2 regions of the Lysinibacillus sp. GJ-1 genome follow, and region 1 is predicted to be linked to the other one. Evidence: riboswitches for the same ligand, from Rfam matches in the RefSeq annotation. Region 1 holds a riboswitch; the other holds the start of a gene.
What was found. Region 1 has a riboswitch for FMN ahead of LO754_RS06025 (ECF transporter S component). Riboswitches for the same ligand answer to the same signal wherever they lie in the genome.
Positions count from the first base shown of each region.

Region 2: linked by a shared signal. The riboswitch ahead of ribE (riboflavin synthase) and the one ahead of LO754_RS06025 (ECF transporter S component) in region 1 are both predicted to bind FMN.

Region 1 is NZ_CP088912.1:1,304,462-1,316,203, forward strand. It holds partial or broken gene sigX (RNA polymerase sigma factor SigX) at 219-752, shown strand; gene LO754_RS06020 (RNA polymerase subunit sigma) at 749-2,032, shown strand; FMN riboswitch at 2,283-2,479, shown strand; partial or broken gene LO754_RS06025 (ECF transporter S component) at 2,704-3,284, shown strand; gene LO754_RS06030 (hypothetical protein) at 3,361-3,522, shown strand; gene LO754_RS06035 (C39 family peptidase) at 3,863-4,450, opposite strand; gene LO754_RS06040 (DMT family transporter) at 5,148-6,068, shown strand; gene LO754_RS06045 (amino acid adenylation domain-containing protein) at 6,143-8,344, shown strand; partial or broken gene LO754_RS23855 (IS66 family transposase) at 8,446-8,851, opposite strand; gene LO754_RS06055 (accessory gene regulator ArgB-like protein) at 9,313-9,891, shown strand; gene LO754_RS06060 (cyclic lactone autoinducer peptide) at 9,881-10,021, shown strand; gene LO754_RS06065 (GHKL domain-containing protein) at 10,131-11,324, shown strand; gene LO754_RS06070 (LytR/AlgR family response regulator transcription factor) at 11,329-11,742, shown strand, end outside.
Region 2 is NZ_CP088912.1:1,670,588-1,682,329, reverse strand. It holds gene LO754_RS07880 (cold-shock protein) at 1-91, opposite strand, end outside; gene LO754_RS07875 (histidine phosphatase family protein) at 110-661, opposite strand; gene LO754_RS07870 (sensor histidine kinase) at 935-2,242, opposite strand; gene LO754_RS07865 (C45 family autoproteolytic acyltransferase/hydrolase) at 2,563-3,594, opposite strand; gene LO754_RS07860 (DUF1540 domain-containing protein) at 3,801-4,034, opposite strand; gene LO754_RS07855 (spore germination protein) at 4,226-5,686, opposite strand; gene ribH (6,7-dimethyl-8-ribityllumazine synthase) at 5,794-6,261, opposite strand; gene ribB (3,4-dihydroxy-2-butanone-4-phosphate synthase) at 6,279-6,911, opposite strand; gene ribE (riboflavin synthase) at 6,967-7,605, opposite strand; FMN riboswitch at 7,796-7,921, opposite strand; FMN riboswitch at 8,042-8,167, opposite strand; gene LO754_RS07835 (ABC-2 transporter permease) at 8,273-9,061, opposite strand; gene LO754_RS07830 (ABC transporter ATP-binding protein) at 9,058-9,963, opposite strand; gene LO754_RS07825 (PLD nuclease N-terminal domain-containing protein) at 9,947-10,198, opposite strand; partial or broken gene LO754_RS07820 (GntR family transcriptional regulator) at 10,541-10,870, shown strand; gene LO754_RS07815 (HAD-IA family hydrolase) at 11,056-11,673, shown strand.

The DNA of each region.
Region 1 (11,742 bases):
CTGGTGCCATCTGACAATGCTCTTTCATGCTTCCACGGGTCATTGGTATAGTTAGAACTAGCTGAACTAGTTGGCAACAATACCAATACCTGTTAGAGGCTATACGTCGGCTTGTGCTCGGGTTTAGACACATAGCAAAATTAAGACCAAAATATTATTTAAATGTAACTTGTGCGAGTGTTAGACGACAAATACTATGAGAACGGGGGTGGAGTGCTTTGAATGACTCCGTGTTCCATCGACTATACGATGCATACCATCAAGACGTGTTCCAGTTTCTTATTTATCTAGTAAAAAATCGCACACTTGCTGAGGACCTTGCACATGAGGTTTATGTCCGTGTGCTGCGATCTTATGAACAATTTGCAGGGAATAGCAGTGAAAAAACTTGGCTTTTTGCTATTGCTAAAAATGTCGCAATTGATCATTTTCGAAAGCAGGCTGTGCGCCAAAAACATTCACTCGATTTTTTTGACTGGGAAACGGAACAATTACATTCAACCACACCATCACCGGAAGATGTGCTATAGGCCAGTGATGAATTAAAGCAGATAGAGTTTGCACTTGAAAATTGTACAGGGGATCAAAAAATGGTTATTATTATGCGCTATTTCCAAGATTTGTCGATTACTGAAACTGCGCAAATACTTGATTGGACAGAGGCAAAGGTTAAAACGACGCAACATCGAGCCATTAAGTTTTTAAGGCAACATCTACAACAGGTTAGGGAACAGGAGGCGAAAAGGCAATGACGCATAAACAATTTGACGATGAACAACTTGAACAAATGTTGAACAATGCCCCGAAGCTTACTGACCACCGCTCGAAAGACGAAGTGTTAAAAAGATTGCTTGCTGATGCACGTTTACAAGACAACATACATCTTCAAGAGGCGATACAACCAGTAGCTGAGGCAAAAGAACAACAAGCGCAATCATTGCCTGCTCAAGAAAATACTAAACCTATAAAAAGACGCAAGAGTAGGTGGCCTATTTTAAGTAGTGTTGCTGCAATTTTTGTCCTATCACTAGCAGGGTACATCTATGTATCGAACAATTCTTCCGTAAAGGATGAAGCAAACGCCCCAATCGAAAATTATTCTTCTGTGCAGGAGGATCGGTCGGTCACAGAAAGTGAAAATGCAGATGCAGATAGTGTAATGAAAGCGAATATTGGTGCTGAGCATGCTCGTATCCTATCGTTGCGGACATCTGTTTACGAAGATGATTTAGTCGATGCAGTCGTTTTCAGAATTGGATTACCTGGTGGTAAGGCTGATAGCATACCAATGACCTATATTATTCCGAACAAAAAAATAACTGCTGATTTTGGTAAGAAGAAGCCAACAACTTTACAAATGTATGAAAAATACGCACCTCAAATTGATGAAGAAGCAATGGGTTTAACAGACTATCATCCGTACAAAGGTGAGTTAAAAGAAGAAGGTAAAACGCTTGTGCACGTATTACCAGAAGAAAATGATTATGATGTAGCTTCGGCTTCTGTCACGAAATATTTAAACTCGTTAAAAGATACTTTTTCCGAGTCCGAATATAAAGCCATTGCCATTAAACAGGCAGATGGTTCTGATTACGAGTTTTCGCAAGCAGAAGAGCCGAGTGAGCCTATAGCGCTAACAAAAGATAATCATTACAATTATTATTTATATACAGAGGGAAACGGGACTGAATATTTATCGCCTGATTTCCATCAAACGTATCCTACTGTGACAGAGGCTCTACTGGCGATGCGAGACAAAAAGGATGATGTTTATGTGCCAGTTGTTCCGGAAAATGTCACATACACTGTAAAAGAAGAAGATGGGGTTGTGGTCACATTTGACGCACCACTTGATTTAACGACAATGGATGCCGTACGGGCAACACAATTAATCGAGGCGATGATGTTGACTGCGTCAAGCTTTGATAAAAAGATACGTTTAGATAACATTGTCCAGGAAAGTTGGGAAGGCTTTGATTTAACAAAGTTTTTACCCATGCCTGTAGGTGCCAATAAACAAATGATGCCATAATATAGAAAACAGCTATCAGATAGTAGATAGCTGTTTTTTTTAATGGAAATACCGCGGGTAAAGCACCTTGATTCGCGGGTAAATGATAATAAATCGCGGGTAAGTGACTTTGTTCCGCGGATAAGCTACTCCATTATTTCTCACAAAGTGCTTGATTTATTAAACCATACAAATTTAATCGGATTATTTTAAGCAGAAGTATTTACTTTTATGTGATAAAACATTATAGTTAGTTTATAAAATAATATTGATTCATCTTCGGGGCAGGGTGAAAATCCCGACCGGCGGTAATAGAGTTGTAAATCGCTAGTGTAGTAGTAAGCTACAGTAGCTCGCATGATTTACTAGATGGCTCTTCAGCCCGCGACCTGTGCAAAGATTTTTTTGCATGGCTGACTTGGTGTAATTCCAAGGCCGACAGTATAGTCTGGATGGGAGAAGATGGAGGTACGATCGTCATTCGTTGTTACGAATTAAGCTATGTGCGAACGTTTTTTTAGTGTGTCTTTAAATGCACGCTATGCACAAAAAATAGCTAGTAATGGCGTTATTTACTCATGCCTTTTCTCCCTTATGCTGATTTGCATAAGGGTTTTTTCGTGAAAAACAATCGATTACGTCGTAACCTTTCTTCTTGCAAGATTGAATCAGCAAAGAGGAGAGAGTTTTCAATGAAGAAAAATGTCAAACTGCAATCGTTTATTACGATTGGTATGCTGAGTAGTATTTCGTTTTTATTAATGTTATTTAATTTCCCGATTCCACCGTTCCCAGCCTTTTTGGAAGTGGATTTCAGTGATATGCCTGCCTTACTTGCAGCCATCACGATGTAGCAGGTATTTTAGTAGAGCTATTTAAAAATGTTTTAGATTGGATTTTCTCTGGTACGCCAACAGGAGTGCCAGTTGGTCATATTGCAAACTTTGTAACAGGCATATTATTTATTTTGCCAGTATCATTTATTTTTAACCGTTTTAAAACGATTGGAGGTCTTGTTGGAGGATTAGCAACAGGAACGATTGTGATGGCGGTTGGCATGAGCTTGTTAAATATCGCAGTATTTTTACCGATGTACACTTATTTCTTAGGTATGGAGCCAGTCGATGGCGATTCATTATACACAATGATTGTTGCAGGCATTTTACCATTTAATATCGTGAAAGGTGTGTTATTAACGGCGATTATGGCATTGTTATTCACAACGATGCGCAAATGGATCAACCAACAACGCACAATGTATTTATCGAAATAAGCGTAAAAAAGTATGATTTAGGATAGTGTTCAAGTAATGACACCTTTTTAGACTGTTATGTCTAGGAGGTGTTTTTTTGTTGCTTAAATTTGCAATTTCAGATTTACTTTCCAAAAAAGAACTACAAAATTTAAGTAGAAATACATTAAAAGGTTATGCAATATCGACTCACATGGAAGAATATCGAAAGAAAGTACCAGCAAACCATATTGACTTTTTACAGGTGAATTTAGTATGAGGGAAGTAAAAGTTATTATCCGAGGTCATTAGGTTAAAATAACAAAAAAATTATGAGGGGAATGAAAAAATGTATGATATTTACCATTGGTTTAGGTATTGAAGCTGTTATTGGGATAATTGTCAACGCAATAACTTGAAGCGAATTGCTACTTAAATTAGTCAAGTTTAGATAATAAATTTGCTCAATCTCCCGCAAATTTCGACAATACCTTTGATTTTTGTGGGAGATTTCTTTTAAATAAGTATACTACTTTATTCGCATCTCGGAGGTGCCAGGTCAGTTATATGCTTTATTCGATTACAGGCGTACAGTTCTAATGAAAATATCATATCTTCTATTAATCCAAAGAAAAAACAATTGCTCTACCACTAAAACTGCTAAAGAACCTGTCTTCAAATACTATACTATTTGTTTCTCCCCAAAGAGATGGATCTCTAAAACAAATTAGTCTTCCTTTAGAGGTATGAATTCGACTACATACTACTACCAAATGTCCCCCTCTGCTTCCGTTTTTAGGGAACTTTGGAGCTATAGAACATATTACTAGGCCCTTTGTTACAAGCAAGTTTTCAAGTTGTTTACCGCTTTTAACAACTATAGGGTTACCCTTCACCCCATACATTTCTCCTAAATCGGCTAAACCTTGGTGTAACCATCCCTTCGAAATATAATACTTTCTTTTTAAACCTTCTTTAAGTAATTCTAATTGGGTTGGTATAGGTATTTTATAATGAGATATAACCATTCGTAAACACGCCAACCCACAACATCTATCGCTCCAATAGTCATGACTTCTTTCTTCAATAAGTAATCCCTTTGGCCAGTCATTCATACAAAACTTTTGACTATAACGAGGTATATAAAGAGAATAATTCATTAAATTATTTTCACAATCGTTATTATGTGATTGAATGTTTAGTTCCATATTTTATTCACGTCCAATAATTTTCTTGTTATATCTCAAATAAATTAAAAGATATTACTAGCGTTACATTAAATTAACTATACTTTAAAGAAAAAAAATATTCAATCATTTTATTATGTATAAAAAAGGTCCTTTATAATGGATAAAATCAGGTGGTAACCTGTCCAAATCCACTAATAAAGGACCAAAATTATGGTTAAGTTTATACGAAAAACTCCATCTGGACAATGGTTTTCAAGGATAAATCTTCAATTAAGAATAAAACAAAAAACACTCCTAGAAAACTGTTAATGAGCGTATGAAGGTGTGATGCCATAAGATTCTAGACATCATAGTAAATCAACGCTTGTATATGAAGTTAATGTCATAACTTTGTGTTACATTTCTTCTGTTTAATTATAATATTCGCTTAAATTCGACGCTAAAGACTAAAACGTTATATGTTAGGAAATGTATCTATTTAAATTTACTTTTATACTATAATCTTTTTATCAGTACTGATATTTCATACAAATTTTTACATTCTTGAATAGAATAATTAAGATGCGATTTGTTACGAAATTTAAAGAACCCGTTTTCAAAATTTAGATATAATAAATTCTAAATGAAATGTGGTAGTAATTGTTTTAAAAGGGAATAACTATATAGTGAAAATGTCATTAAATTTTATTGTAAGTGAAGTGAAAGGAGGAGATTTATGAATAATTTTATCAAGGGAGCTATTTATGCAGTTCTTTCGAGCATAGGATATGGGATTATGCCAATTTTTACAGTTAAAGCCTATGAATATGGTGTGACAGTGTATACTTTACTTTTTTTAAGATTCGGATTAAGTTCTATCATCTTTTTCCTTTTCTTCCTTGTGAAAGGTACAAATATAAGAATCGGTAAACATGAGGTGAAAAATCTTTTTATACTAGGTGGTATACTATTCACACTTTTATCTATTTTCCATTTTGAATCATTAAAATATATATCATCATCTATGGCAGTCTTGCTCTTATATTGTTTTCCTTTACTAGTTTGTATCATCTCTTATTTTTTATATAAAGAAAAATTAAGTATAGGATCAATACTAGCTTTAGTAGCAACTTTCATTAGCATGATTTATTTACTGGGAGTTTCATTAGATAAAATGAATGTCTATGGAATAGTCTTATCCCTTCTTGCAGCTTTGATCTTTGCAATATATATGATTGTGGGGAAAAGAGTAACTATTAATAATTCACCAGTAATAATAAGTGCCTATACAGCACTATTTGCAACTTTTGGCGTTTTCATAATTGGTGTAGTGAAGCAAGATATCTCTTTAAATTTTAATAACCAAGCATGGATACACATTATTAGTATTGTGATTTTTTCAACTATTTTTGCTGAAATTACATTTTTTAAGTCGCTGGAATTGTTGAGTTCTTCTAACGTTTCGATGATTAGCATGGTAGAACCTGTATTTACTACTTTATTTGCTCTTGTTTTTTTAAATGAACGATTACAATTTTCACAACTTACTGGAGGAATGTTCGTTTTAATTAGTTTAGTCGTTTTAGTTTATTCTCAAAATAAGAGCATAAAAAAACCAGCAATAAATCGGACTCTAATTCAAAACGAACATATATAAATCAAAAGCGACTGCAACTCCATCATCTTTTAGTGATGATGATACAAAACCCATGATTAAAAGGAGAGATATAAATGAACACATTAGAGTTAGATACAAAGGAAAGTTATTGGAGTGCTGCTTTAAAAGATTTTGAACTTAAATCAAAAGTAACTTTAGGTACTTTTAAAAATAATGGATTTAAGTTGGTCAACGATACATTTTTTTTAGATAAAAAAATTATGCAATCACTTTCACAATTTGCTGATACTTATAATGTCAATGTAAATTCTATTTTATATTCAGCCTGGGGATTATTACTTCACAACTATAATGATACAGATTATGTTGTATTTGGTACAAATACAACAGAAGGTAAAGTGCTACCGTTTTGTGTTAAAACTGATTTTGATATTACATCTATAAAATATATTAGACAAATTGAGAATGAATTAGAATTGATAAAATTATACAAAAATGTAACAGAAGAAGAAATTTTTTCTTATAATCAACTGGGTTTAAAAAGTGGTTTATTTGGTTCAATATTTTCGAGTGGTGAATCAAAAGTGGTTTTGTCAGAATATTTAGAAGAAAATGAGATTGAGATGTGTTTTGAAATAGATTTTTCGTTAAAATGTAGTATTTCCTACAACGATAATTTATTTGATAATTACGCAATATCGAAATTGAAAGAACATTTTTTTAATTTAGTATCTGAACTTACCTTAAATTCACATACTAAATTAGAGGATATTGCTATTCTTTCAAAAAAAGAAAAAAATCAAGTATTGTATGAATTTAATAATAAATCGATTAATTATGATATTACTAAAACTGTCGATGACTTTTTTGAAATGCAGGTTAAAAAAAATCCCAATAAAGTAGCTTTAATTTGTAAGGATAAAAGTTTTACATACGATGAACTTAATAAGAAATCCAATCAATTAGCTTTTTTACTACGTCAAAAAGGCGTTAAACCAGAAAAATTAGTAGGATTAGTAGTAGATCGATCCGAAGATTTAATTATTGGTATATTGGCGATTCTTAAAGCTGGTGGAGCTTATCTTCCTGTCGATCCAGCTTACCCATTACAACGTATTAATTATATGTATGAACAAGCGGAAATTGATTTACTATTAACACATAGTCATTTAAATATAGATTTGTCATTTCCTTGTGAAAAAATATATCTAGATAATTATCCTTTAAATCAATATCCAACTGACAATTTAGATAGATTACATAATGCAGAAAATCTAATCTATACGTTATATACTTCTGGTTCAACAGGGCAACCAAAAGGAGTTACTGTTGAGCATAGAAATGTTGTAGGATACTATCATAGTTTTATAGATGAATTTAAATTAACTGAAAATGATATTATGTTGCAGCAATCAACAGTATCATTTGATATTTCTGTAGAAGAAATTTTTCCTATTTTACTAACTGGCGGAACTTTGGTTATAGCATGTAAAGATGAAGTAGCCTCTATAGAAAAGCTTTTAATTGTAATGAGAAATAATAAAGTTACCATGATTAGCGGATTCCCTTTATTATTGAATGAATTAAACAAATATCCTCCTGTAGAATCGGTTCACACAATGATTAGTGGTGGAGACGTACTAAGAAAAGAATATATAAACAATTTAATTGATAAAGTTAAGATATATAATACTTATGGTCCGTCAGAGACAACTGTTTGTATCTCGTATTATGAAGTAACAAGTGAGAGAATACAAAGTGGCATTCCAACCGGTAAACCTATCGCTAACTATAAAGTATATATTTTAGATAAAAATCGAAAACCAGTTCCTATTGGAGTTCCAGGAGAAGTGTGTATTTCAGGTGTTGGTGTTTCCCGCGGATATTTGAATCGCCCTGATTTAACAAGTGAGCGCTTTGTAAAAAATCCATTCATACCGAATGAAAAAATGTATATTTCTGGAGATTTAGCAAGGTGGTCACCAGATGGGAATATTGAGTTTTTAGGTAGGATTGATAATCAAATAAAAATTTGTGGACGAAGAACTGAACCAGGTGAAGTGGAAGAAAAACTTCTAGAGCATCCAAATGTTACAGAAGCGTGTGTTATAGCTAGAGAAAACAAAGATAAAAATAAATATTTAACTGCTTATATAGTAATAAATGAAACTATTTCTGCTACAGATTTGAAAGAATATTTATATAAATTTTTACCAGACTTTATGGTACCATCCTATTATGTTGTATTAGATAAATTACCAATAAATATAAATGGAAAAATTGATAAAAATAATTTAGCTATTATTCTAAATTAAATTTACTTATTTATCTAGAGTAAGTCAGAAATATAAAATAGCGCACCTTTATGGCAGGCACAACGAATGGCCAGCTATCCGAAATTTTTTCGGCTAGCTGGCTATTTTGTGCATGTGTCTGGGATGTTTTTTGACAAAGACGAGTTGATGCCATTTGCTTTGACCGTCTCTGGTAATCTTAAACAGATTGCATTGGCTTTCGCACCAACTTCACTTACAGAGAAAGCCAATTTTCTTCGACCGATTACGATTGGGCGAATTGCATTTTCGGCTGGACGATTATCGATTTCAATCTAATCGTCAAATAGAAAAGCCCTTTAACCCTTGTACACGATTTAATTTGAATCTGCTGCTTTTGCGAGCACGTTTTTCCAAAAAAGATAAGTCCTTTACCCCTTTCAAGAATTTCTCCACAATGGGCTTCGATTATTTTTGACGAACTTTTCAACGTTTTACTGGTGAAAGATGTTTAAATTGACATTCTAAGCGATTCAATTGATTACAATAATCGAAGGCCATATTCCCTCGTTACGATCGAATTTCAGGCAATCATGTCACAAATCTGTCTAACAGTTAGCGAATGTGACATTTTAGGAAGTCACCTTAGGTAGAATACCATCACAAATTTCGGGTATACACCTAAGTGTAAAAACGAATAACCACTTATATGACTGGGAATTTTGATACTCAAATATATTTACGAATAATTACATATGTTGATTAACTTATTTTCACCTTTAAAATCTGATGAATGGAGTGATTCTATAGCTAATCTATTAAGAAAATTTAAGAATTAATATAGGGTAAGTGGAATATTTTAACAATATTATTTTTTTATAAACAAAAAAGAAACATTACAGCGATTAATACCCAATTTAATACATTTAAGAAGCTTTTTGTAACACTTAAGATTTACAATACTAAATTATTAAATAATTTAGTAATATAAAAAGAGGAGGGGGGAGTATATGGAGGCTTTATTAAAGCTTGAAAATATCATTACGAAGGCTCTGATTCAGGAAAACCACAATGAGATAGAAAAGGAGAAAATTAGATTCGGTATACAACTAATTGTAAATGATATTTGGAAAATACTGTTTATTTATATAGTGGCATTCATTTTGAATTGCTTTATGGCCACACTAATAACACATATTACATTTATTGTATTACGACAAGTATCTTTTGGTTTTCATTTTCAAAGTAGCATTATTTGCTTAGTTGCAAGTATAGTTTCTTTGCCAATCGGTTTATACATAATCGATAGCAACCATATAAATGCTGACCATTTTATATTTTTAATTGGTATATTATCGACTCTTTTTTTACTATTAATAGCTCCTGTTGGAACTACAAAAAGACCCGTTTTTAATCAAAATCACCGAAACTATTTAAGAAAACAATTGTTCATTAGATTATCAATTCTATGGACTATTATTTTCGTTTTAAAAGGCGATTATCAATTATTTATTTTGTATGCAATAAATTTATTAGCAATATCAGTATTAATTCAAAAAATATTTGGAGGAAGTAATTATGAAAATTAGAAAACAATTATTAAATAAGGTATCGAACTTGGTTATTTTATTCGCAACTTCTGCGACTACATATGCATGTAACTTAGTTTTTCACGAAGTAAAAATACCAGAAAGTTTAAAAAAAGAAAGTAAATTTTAATTAAGTATTGGAGGATACTCAAATAGAAAGTAATTTCTTAATATTAGTAATTATTGAATTTTTTATTATAACGGGTTCTATATATTACTTACAGAATTTAAAATTTAATTTGGTTACTATAAGTTCAACTGTATTAATTTGGATATTAGCAGCAACAGCATTTTTATACGTTGAGTCTTGGAAAGTGATCTCTTTTCTTTTTATAACTATATTTATTTTTTTAAGCTTTAAATCCAATTTTTTAAAAATATGTATTGATTTAACTACTATCATTTTTATTGGAATTCTGTCTGAGTCATTATCACAAATTATGTTAGGATCTAGTAAATCGACTAATTCTCAGCTCATTTTATTTAGTTTAATTTATGTATCTTTGTTCAGCCTATTAAATCTCATTATACACAAATTGAAGAAAGATATTAGCATCATTGATTTTCCTTTAATAACCAAAATAATCTTTGTATTGCTTTTCAGTGTAACTGTCATTGTACTATACTTAAATATTTTTATTCCTTCAACATATGAAGAAATGCAGCTGACTAAAATTAATTTAACCATACAGCTTGTATATTTAGTTCTAATCTCTACATTAATTATGTTTCTAATAAAAATTATAAAAAAAGAGAATGCTCTTAAATATAAGCAACTGCAACAGTCTCAATACAATCAATATTTAATTTCTTTAGAAGCTGTTAATCAAGATATACAAAAATTCCAGCATGATTATATGAATATTTTATTGACTATGGATGGATATATTTCACAAGGGGATATAGAAGGTTTGAAAACCTACTTTAACAAAAAAATCCTAAAAGTAGAGAGCGATACTTTATTAAAAAATCAATTTATGAAGAATATTAGTAACTTAGCTATTATTGAATTAAAGGGTCTGCTTTTAACAAAATTATTATTAATACTAGAAAAAAATATAAAATTTCATATTGAACTCCCGCAAAAAATCAGTAGTATTCCTATCGATATAATTGATTTTTCGAGAATTTTAGGGATATTAATCGATAACGCAATTGAAGCAAATGAAGAATCTAAGAACGGAGTAATAAATCTTGCTATATTAAAAACAGCGAATGAATCAATACTCTTTGTAATCGAAAACTCATTTGAAGATACTCTAGACATTAATCAAATTTTCAATAAAAACTATTCAACGAAAAAAGGAAATAATCGTGGAAATGGTCTTGCAAATGTTACTGAAATTATTAAAAAATATCCAAATGTTCTATTAAATACTCGAATTGAGAATCAAATATTTATTCAAGAATTAGAATTAAACTATAGGAAGTGATATTTTGAGAGTTATTATATGTGAAGACGACATTTCACAACGGCAATTTATTTTAAATGAGATTGTTCAATATGCTAACTTTCATTTACCCGGCACTGAGGTTGTTTTATGTGCTTCAAGTGGTGCCGAAGTATTAAGTTATATAAATCAATATCCAGCCGATTGTTACTTTTTAGATATTGATTTAGAAGGCATTATGTGTGGATTAGAATTGGCAAGCTTAATTAGAGAAAAGGATTCATTAGCAAATATTATTTTTGTTACAATGTTTGCTGATAAGCTAAGGTTAACTTTTAAATATAAAATTGCTGCGATGGATTATATTGTAAAAGATCCTGATAAAGAAATTTTTCAAGAAAACCTAACACTTGCTTTAAATACTGCATACCAACGATATGTTTCTATTGGTCAACAAAGT
Region 2 (11,742 bases), 370 kb from region 1:
CAAAAACATGATTGTCTTCCTCACCATTCAGCATAATACGTCCATAGCCTTTTTCATTTTTATACCATTTTACAATTCCTTCTCGTTTCATTTCTATCCCCCAAAATTATTATTGTAACGTCCCTAAGGTTGCTAAATCGGCTAATGTTAGCTGTTTTACAATTTCATAGCCATTACCCACACCTTTGGGCTTAATAATAACGGTTCCCATGCTTGTCATTTCACCTATGGCAGTCCCTTTCGGAAAACTGTGTGCAATAATTACTTGATTAGTCCCAGGTGGTGGTTTTACTTCTAGATGTTTTTGGGCTTCCATTACAATTTGTTGTTGTTCCGTAGTGGAAATCGTTTCTGCTAATTTAGTAATTGAAAACCAGAACGGGTCAATTTGTAGATACATTGTTGGAAATGCAAGCTGTGCCGTTTCAATTGTTCGACAAAACGGACTTGTCATTATAGGTGAACTAATTGGAATTTGCCAATACCGCAGCATTTGTCCATAGTAAACGGCTTCTCGCCGACCGTAATCAGATAAATTTCTTTGCGTATAGCAGTTTTGAAAATTAACATATGGCTGATCTTCACCAACAGTTGCTTCTCCATGTCTAACATATAAAATCAATCCACCTGCTCTTAGTAAATCAAGGATTGGCTGTTCCAAATTGTTTTTATCCTCCTAACCTGCCCTATTAGATTTACTGTTAATGTATGATTGATATTAGCTCATACATGCTATGCAAAACATCCGGATTTTCTTAACAACAAAAGCCTCCTACTCTATACATGTAGGAAGCTTAAGCTATTATTCTATCCTGTTAAGATGACTTTGCTTTACGCGAAAATTAGCCGTGAAGGAAAAAACTGCTAATAAACAGCCCTATAGACAAACCACATCAAAAAATTTTAATACTATCAGCCAAGTACATTTGCCCATTTACTTTAAAGGAATAATGACAATCGCTGTTGTCTCAAATTGTGCAGTAGATTGGATAGAAATGGTGCCGTTGTATTTTTTCACAACTTCTTTCACAATAAACAAGCCTTGGCCTCTAATTTTTCCTAGTTCAGCTTTTTTCGTTGTAAACCCTTGCTTAAAGATTTGATCAGGGTCTGGAATTGTTGGTCCTGTATTAACAATTTCAAATACATACTTCATTTCATCCGCATGACAACAAATTTTCATTTTGCGTTCACTTTCAGGCAATTCAGTTGTCGCATCAATCGCATTATCAATTAAATTTGATAATAATTTAATGATATCAGTTGTTTTTATTTTATCGAAAGTATCCTGTGAAACCGATATATCCATCTCAATATTATGATTTTGAGCAGCTAACTTTTTTGTTTGCAATAAAATTGACAGCCCCGGATGGTTAATATTTAATTTCAATGACTTTATTTCCTGTACCTCTTTAGATAATGATGATAAATACTGTTTCGCTTGATCTGGCTCTCCCAATTGTAAAAGCCCATGCAACACTTGAATATGGTTGGTAAAGTCATGTCTTAAGGACGATACAGAGGTAATTAACGCTTTTATTTCAGTTTGGTAGGTATCTTCTGTTACCTCTACTTCTTTTGTCACTTCTTTTTGATACCATCTCTGTAAAAAGAAAAACGATGCAATAACGATTACTATAAATATTCCATTATAAATAAACAAGAATAAATTATTTTCTAATACTTTTCCTTTGATACCATTAAGTTTGTCTGCGCTTATATCAATCCCGAGATAGCCAATAACGTGACCTTCTTCATTCTTAATAGGAGCGCCTACAGAAAGATAATCTCCGTGTTGAGGGTCATTAATGACATTCGTAACATATGTCAACCCTTGATAAGCTAGTTTGATTTGCTTTTCTGGAACAGTACAAATTTGTCCAATATCAAAGCCTACTGTGAGATGATTAGGAACACCGGCAATCATCGTTTTTGATACTTTAGGATTATCAATTTCTAACGTATAGACATTTAAGGCCCCTATTTTTTCTCGTGCATCATTTAAGTATTTTCTTATTTCCCAATAAGTTGCATTTTTCACAGGATTATTTGCAAATTTTTGATACAACTTAACATCAATTGATGATGCGATGGAAATAGCCGCTTCTAAGCTTTGGTTAGCGATAGATTCTTCCACCGTCTTTTTCATTTTCACATATGAAGTGAGCACATTTAAACTTGTGAACAATGACAATAAGACTGTCGCTAATACTAATATTAGTTTAATTTTACGATTTTTCATACAAACTGGTACTTCCTCATCTATTGTATTCATTATTTAACGATGTGTAATTACTCCTAGAACAAATTAATATTTATATTAATAACAATAATATTATACTATAGTAATTTTCGTTTTTTCATGTATATTTTTTAAAGTACGTTGAAAACAATACTTTTATCCAAGTTTATTTTTAAAACTTAGTAATTGTTATGCAAAAATGGAATAATTTATTTTTCTTTCGAAAAGCGAAATAGCTACAAAACGAAAGGAGAATAGCCCAACAAATGTTACGCCATTCCCCTATTTATTCTATTAAATTATAAACCAAGCCTAACAAATTAGATAGCCTGAATTATGTTTCCTTTAATGGTTATCGGAAAAATAAGTTTACCTTCGATAAATTGTTGGAGAGAAAATGATTGCGGCTCACAATTTTCACCTATTCCAACAACTACCTCTAATTGCTTCGGTGAGTATATAACAGTATGGAGAGTACCAAAATATTCTTGATATTGTTTAAAAAATAACGGAGAATCTCCATTATTGAAATGGTGATAGACAGACATGGTCGTACGCGCATCTACTACATAGCGATTTATAAAGCTTTTTCGTTGTTTTGAACCCTCAATGCAAGCTTTGTTTTTCCCTGCCAATTGTTGAGACTCAAAATGATTTGTGCATATAAGCGGATGTTCAGCAGAAACTACCCGCTCTATTGGTGTAGCCTCCACCACAACTGCTTTTCCACTTTGATCTGTCATGGAGTAATTGTAGCAATAGCGATGTGGAATTTTATTTAAAAGTGCAATAGCCTCTTCAATATTTTCACACTGTTCAAGCACTATTTTAACGATTGTAGTCGCCAAAAAGCCATCTCCTTTCCAATCATTATTGACAAAATGCAGCCCTACTACAAGCCCTTTTTCATTCATTCCATCTAACCTACCAATAATTTGCTGGCTAAAACCTACACTGGCATACCCTTTAGACGGTTTAGAAAAAACGAGTCTTGCATCATACATAACTGGACTAAAATCATAATTTCTTACATACTTCCCATTGTGTACAACCGAGGTACATCCCATATTTGGAAATATTATATTATAACCGCTATACATTTTTATAATGGTTTCATACGGCTGTTTTAAGCCAAACGCTAATCCCTTCATCTCTTGCAAAAGATTGGGCGAAACATGTCGCAACAGCTCTTGTACCCGCTGTGTATTACAAGTAGCAGATAAAGCTAACAGTTGTTCATTTTGCGCTAAATGTGCATTTGTTTTTATTTCGTTACTTTGTTGAAAACCTATTTCATAAGCATCGCCTCTTAAAGCTACTACAGATACGATTAATTCTTGATATTTATTCATTGAAATCCCTCCCATACAGCTATTCAATCTTCAGTATCATCGTAATCCTTCAAGTAACTGGAAGGTCAAGGGTATAAAAAAAGTTGCCTTCCTATAGGAAGACAACCTTTAACGTGACCAAATCAGTAGTAAAAGGTACAGATAAATTATTTTGGTGAAATAAAGATATTATCTTTATTTACATTATCCAAAACAAACGATACCCATTAGCTAAAGTTTTTTTCTTTTGATTTGAATGTTTTACAACACGTATCGGATGATTGAATGGCTGCTGCCTCTTCTGACATTGTATGCATTTCAAAGTCAGAAGCAAACTCCGCATCACGTTTGTTCGTATTACGTTTATCCATGTCGATTGCAATTTTTTCAGCTCCGCAATAATTACCTTTGGCATGGAAAACACAATTTGATACTGCACAGCTAACTTGGACATTCGGCATAACTATCCACCCCTTATGATTGGTCTTGAAAAATATAGAATGGAAAATCTAATCTATACTCTTCACTTTGTATTTTGTCCAATCCATAGGTTTTTACAAGTCAAGCTTAAAAATAACTTCAACATAATCGGTCAATACGATTGCAAGCAGCACATGTGATAGATGTAAATTGTCGTGCTACTGAAAGACATCTAATTTTTGCTCGATGACCTCGTCTCATCTTGAGGATGTAAAAATTTTGGTCGTTTACTATATCCTTTTGGCGATAGACGTATTAATGTTTTCTTGGTGTCGGACCAGTTTAAATTGGCACCAATATTTAAGTACGGAACGCTTAATACACGGATATTGGCAAAGTAAATAAGAATGAAAAACAAGGACAAAAAGAAACCAAATAATCCAAAGAAAGCGGTCATTGAGATAACAAATAACCTAAAAATACTCATTGCAGTTACAAAGGATTGATTGACAAGAGTATAGGCGGCAATACTTGAGATGGCAATCACGACAATCATGGAAGGACTCGTTATGCCTGCCTTGATTGCCGCATCTCCGATGATTAGTCCACCTACGACACTCATTGTTCCACTCAAAATAGACGGTAAGCGTAGATTTGCTTCGCGAAATATTTCAAACATAAATAACATTAGCAATATCTCCAATATCGTTGGAAAAGGCAAGCCAGTACGTGATTGGACAACCGTCGCTAACAGTAATATTGGCATCTGCTCTTGATGATAAGTCGTTAATGCTAGCCAAAAACCGGGTAAAAGCATACTTATTAATATTCCTACGATTCGTAACAGACGCTCTAATGTACCGACCATAGATGGATAATCATTATCCTCACCTGATTTAAAAAGTAGAAACATATTAGGCGGCGTAATAATTGCGTAAGATACGCCATCGACAAAAAGAAGTATTCGTCCTCTGACTAGCGCTTGTATTGCGAAATCTGGTCGCCCTGTATAATCATGTCGCGGTAAAATTTTCGCGGTTTTTTCCACACTTTCCATCATTATATCGCCACTAAAGACAACATCTGTATTAATTTTCCTTAATTGCTTTTTTAGTTCCGTGACCATATTTTTGTCCGTTATATCACCCATGTATAGGACAGCCACTGTCGTTTTAGAGCGCTTTCCGACTTCCACTGTTTCCACGCATAAAGAATTTGTAGGCAATCGCTTACGAATTAAGGCCACATTAATAAAAACATCTTCTATAAAATCATCTCTCGGCCCTTTTACCACTAGTTCTTGCTTTGTTTCTTCAGGATTTCGATTTGGTTTTTTTGTAATTTTACTTGAAAATAAAATTTTTTCCCCTTCAAAGTAAAGCAAAACAAACCCTGAATATACACGCGTAATAGCATCATCTAAATTGGTTACTTTTTGAAGATTAGGAATGTGTAAATCGTTTTTTATTTTTTCCTCTAATAAGTTTACAGAGCTGTCTTCAAACAAAGATTGAACTCGCTCGATAATGACCTTATTCAATAAAAACTGATCGACCATCGACTCACATGTAATAAAATAAACATGCTGTTGTTGAAAGGTAAAAGATTGAAAAATTACGTCAGCAGAGCGTTGAAATAATTCTTTCAACATTTTCAATTCGATTTCTTGTTCTATTGATTGAATATTCCTCATCTCCTACTGAACCAAATTCAAACAAATTATTTTACTAAAATACTTATAAACATATATTTCCCAATGTCCAAAAAATTATGCAATAAATTTTACGACCATGCATCCTTTTAGCCAATCATTTTTTGTAAATTAGCCATTTCAATTGCAGACATCGCTGCATCATAACCTTTATTGCCAGACTTTGTTCCAGCACGTTCAATCGCTTGTTCAATATTTTCAGTTGTGACAATACCAAAAATCACTGGTACATTTGTCGAAAGCGATACGTTTGCAATGCCTTTAGCTGATTCGTTACACACATAATCATAATGCGTTGTAGAGCCACGAATAACTGTACCTAGACCTATAATGGCATCATATTTTTTCGTTTCAGCTAGTTGCTTTGCGATAAACGGTACTTCAAATGCACCTGGTACCCACGCAACATCTATTAAATTATCGTCTACACCATGACGCTTTAGCCCATCTAATGCACCACTTAATAATTTACTTGTTATAAATTCATTAAAACGACCAACGACCACCGCTATTCTTAAATCATTGCCAATTAATTGTGCTTCAAATGTTTTGCCCATCATTTCATTCTCCTCTTTTACATAGTAAGTGAATTTTCTATTTGCATATGTTGACGACGGTATGTTGCTAATGCGTCAATCGAAATCATTTTTAATTTATGTTTTTTTGCATACTTCACTAAATCATCAAAGCGTAACATTTCCCCATCATCGCCCATAATTTCACATATCACACCAGCTTCTACACTGTTGCAAAGTTTAGCCAAATCGATAGTAGCTTCCGTATGCCCTCGACGCTCTAATACCCCATTGTCTTTTGCTATTAGCGGAAAAACATGTCCAGGTCTACGGAAATCCGATGCTTGTGCATGTGACGCTAGCATTTTTTGAATCGTCAAAGCACGTTCAAACGCACTAATGCCTGTTGTTGTCTCTTTATAATCAATACTGACAGTAAACGCTGTTTGGTGATTATCAGTGTTATCTATGACCATTGGCTGCAACGCTAATTTTTGTGCAAGCTGCTGTGAAATGGGTGTACAAATAAGCCCCCTACCATATTTCGCCATAAAATTAATCGTTTCTGGTGTCATGAACTCTGCAAGGGCAAGTAAATCTCCTTCATTTTCACGGTCTTCATCATCCACGACAACAATCATATTGCCCTGTTTTAAATCGGCAATCGCTTCTTCAATTGAATGTAGCAACATTGCCACCTCCTAATAGATATCACTTTATTAATTATGTTTTTCTTTCTATAGCAGGTTAAAAACCATGCTTCGCTAAGTAATCTTTTGTAATAGTCGACGATTGCTGACTACCCTTTAGCTGGTGAATAATGTATTTGCCTACTAAATCGGTTTCGATATTGACTAGTGCCCCAACATTTTTAATTCCTAGTACGGTTTCTTTGTATGTGTGTGGAATAAGTGATACTGTGACACTGTTTTTTTCAACATGAAAGAGCGTTAAACTCGTTCCATCAATTGTGATTGACCCTTTAGGAATACAATAGCTCGTTAAGTCTTCTGACAGTTCGATCTCAATATAGACCGCATTTGCCATTGGACGTTTACGTAAAATTTTCCCTACACCATCTACATGCCCTGAAACAAAGTGGCCACCAAATCGTCCATTGGCTGGCATTGCACGCTCTAAATTGACCGCATTTCCAACAGTTAGTTGCTGTAAATTCGTCGCTTTCACTGTTTCAGGCATTACATCCATTGTTAGCTCTTGGTCATTATAATGAGTTACTGTCAAACAAACCCCATTTACGGCTATACTATCCCCAAGCTTCACATCCGCCACTATTTTGGGAGAAATCACCGTTATTTCCATACTTAGCCTATCGCTTTGCAAGGTTTTTACTGTACCAATATCCTCAATAATACCTGTAAACAATTTTCCACCTACTTTCTTAACCCTATGTCGTAAACCTTTTGATAGTGATTATTTTAATTCCCCTTTCAATTTTTATAATCGAAACAAACAAAAAACCCCTTTCATATAAAAGGGGTTTGGGAGTACGTGTACATAAGACGTCACGAAATAAACCTAGTGGATACAAAAATTTTCCACAGGCTGCCATCTCATTGTTCTTCTCCCATCCAGACTATCACTGTCGGTTTTGGATTTGCACCAAATCAGCTTGCGCTCACGGACTTTGAATTGCTTCATCACCGCCGATTGGGAATTTCACCCTACCCCGAAGAACAGATATTTATTCAATTTTTGCCTAAATAAAAAACTTCCCAACAGAAGCGATGGGAAGTAGTATGCTATATAAGCGTAGCCAAATAGACCTTTTAAAGTCATACGAATTTAAAAAGCTTATACTTTCACCCTTCTCCCATCCAGACTGTAACTGTCGGTTTTGGATTTGCACCAAATCAGCTTGCGCTCACGGACTTTGAATTACTTCATCACCGCCGATTGGGAATTTCACCCTACCCTGAAGGATATATTATTTAGTTACTTCATACGATAACATTATTTTAATAGATTATCCACCTAAAATTTTTTCATGCCTGCATGCTGATAACTGATTTTGTCAAAAAATTATACTTTATTAATTTTTATGGTATTTCTTCTCCGAAATCCAATAGTGCGAAATTGTTACAGTTAAAGTAATCCATATGAACGTTATCACCATATTTCCATATAGTTGTGCATCCATTGAACCCGTTATTAATACCATCATTGCTTGTTGACTCATGCCAGCAGGATTCACTAAATCAATTATTGGATGTAAACCACTAATGATTTTCAACAGTAGCAAGCAAACAATACTAATTAAAGCTATAACGCCCTGTCCATTAAAAATAGTACTGACCATCGCAGTAAAAGAAATCATAAAAAGTACCCATACTAAGTATAATCCAAGCGCTAATATCATCGTAAGAAATGGAATATTACTAAACAAGAAATTTACATAAACGTAAGATACAAAATAGCCAAATGTCACACTAAGCGCTACAAATGAGAAATTAGAAAAAAGTTTTCCACCGATATAGGATCCTACCTTTACAGGCCTTGTTAATATAAAATCAAGCATTCCATTCGCTTTATCTGACTGAATAATGCCCATAATGGCAATAGCAATTACCATAATGCCTAACTGATCAAATTGGGAGCCTAGAGTTGCCGCCATTACTTGTGCTCCATCCTGCTGCATCATTGAAGGGTCGATGGTAATACCTTGATTTCCACCAAGCGCTGTTAAAATTGATGGTAAATAGTATGTGACAACTGGTTGTGTTGCGCCTAAAAACATAAAAACAAGAGGTAACCAAAGTATCTTAAACTCACGAAACATTTGTACATATTCTTTTCTCGTTAAAATAAATAAAGATGTCATACACTCACCACCATCTTTAAAAAGATTTCTTCTAATGTCTCACTGCTTCCAACTTCAAATTTAACGATATCCATGTTGTTGTCCATCGCATCACGAATCAACCTATCTTTATTTTGCTGAATATTATCGAGGGTAATCTTCGCCTTCTTACCCAATACTTCAACATTTTTAACATATGGGAGCTTTTCAATGATTTGCACCCAAAGCATATTATGTGATGCCAATTCAAGATGCACAACCGCATCATGATTGTTAGTTAATTTATCTAATGTCGTATCTTCAATTTTTTCACCTTTTTTCATAATGACAAAGCGTTCACATATTTCTTCTGCATCACTTAAAATATGAGTAGATAATAGGATAGTCGTTTCATGTTTAATTTCTTGTATTAAATTTAAAACCTCTCTCCTGCCTATTGGATCTAATGCCGATACAGGCTCATCCATGACAATAAAAGATGGCTTATGTAACAGTGTTTGGGCAATGCCAAGCCTTTGCTTCATTCCCCCAGAAAATGTTTGAACTTTCTCATGTTGTTCATTTATAAGTCCAACTTTTGTTAAAATAGCTGGCACTTCCTCCGTAAGCTCTTGTTTTGTTATGCCAGATAACTGTCCCATAAAAAAGAGTGTTTCTGTAGCTGTCATCCAATGAAAGAAATCAGGATATTGTGGAAGGTAACCAATTTCTTTTTTCATGGTTGAAATTTTTTTCCCATCTAGTAGGACTTCTCCTTTTTCCGCATATAAAATATCTGCAATAATTTTGATTAACGTAGACTTTCCAGCACCGTTAGGTCCAATAAGCCCTACACATTGTCCAGTTTCAACCACCATCGAGAAATTATTGACTGCTGTCTTTGCCTTAAATGTTTTAGTCACCCCTTTAATTTCTAACTTCATGATGTTTCGCTCCTTTTCGCCCAATAGTGAAATATAAAATTGGACCAATGGTATTAAAAAATAAAATAATGATTGTCCACAACACAACATTTGATCTTGCATTTCGGTGTCGATACAAATCAATTAATGCAACAAGGATAAGGATGAAACCAACCATCATAAATGGCAATATAACCTGTAATACAGCCAACCAATCAATGTCATTCAATTCATCTAACCCATAGTGAAGTTTCAATAAAAACGCTCCTCTCAACATTCATTATCATTACTAATAATGATAACATTAACACACATTTTTTGGAATTGCACTTGTTATTTTATTAAATGATATGCTACAGTCAATATTATCTATAATGATAATATTATCATTATAGATAATTATTTTTACATTGATTTCACTGCCAATATTGTTAAAAGGAGAAAATCGCGTGAAAGTGCACCGGATAAGAATGAAAATTAGTCAAACTCAAAAAGAAATTCCTATTACGCCGATTTCAGCTAATTTATTTATTTTAGGGGGAATACTATGCTACCTATTCATATAGATACAAATAGCCCATAGCTATTATATAAGCAAGTCGGAAATCAATTAATTGAACAGATTGCAAAAGGGCATATTCAAGACAATGAAATGCTTCCTTCCATTAGAAATATGGCGCAAGATATTGGAATCAATATACATACTGTTTCAAAAAGCTATCGTGAACTTGAGAAAAAAGCGATTATCAAGATGGAAAATCGCTTGAAAGCAACAGTTATCGCTCGTTCAAATCGACGGTTAGACGAAAACCAATTACATAATCTCGAACTTTCTATAAAAAACATGATAATGGAAGCTTATGTAATAGGTTATAGCAAGAAACAAATCAAACAATATATCACAAAAGTATTAGACCAAGTGCAGTAATTTACCTGCTAAATAGGTAAGGTATTAATGCCTGTTTTGTATTCTTCCCTCCATAATGTATGAATCAGATAGTGTATACTAATTCATTTCTTTTTTTCCGCATTCATGTCATCATGAACGAATGACTATATTGATTTAAGTATTATGAATGGTAAAGCCAAATACCCTTTAAGGAGAAAAATACAATGAAACATATAATATTTGATTTTGATGGCACACTTGCGGATTCCACGGCAGTGTTTGCTTCTGTATGGAATACGATTGCTAAAAAACATGCATTCAAAGAAGTACAGTTAGAAGATATTGATGCACTAAAAAAATTATCGATTGCTGAACGAAGTAAATTATTTAACTTCCCGTTACACAAACTACCTACTATACTCCCGCAATTTTATCGTTTATATCAGCAATCATTACAAGATGTTCATTTATTTCACGGTATGAAAGAGGTCATACAGGAACTTGATAAGAAAGGATATACAATTGCCATTATTTCCTCCAATTCAAAAGATAATATTTTGGCGTTTTTACAAACTAATGGTATCGACCATGTGTCCGAAGTACTTTGTTCGAGCCGTATTTTTGGTAAAGATAAAGTGATAAAAAAATATTTAAAACAAGCCAATTTAAAAACATCCGATGTTTTATATATTGGGGATGAGCAACGAGATATCGTCGCCTGCAAAAAAGTAGGTATTCCAATTATTTGGGTTGGTTGGGGGTATGATGCCATTGAGATAGTCCAATCCGCAGAACCCGATTACAAAGTATTTACTCCTGCAGAAATACTAACTATTATTTAAGGTTTATGAACTCTATCACCACTGCCTAGGCTCTAAAAAAAAGACACTCTTTATAAGTGTCTTAAAATA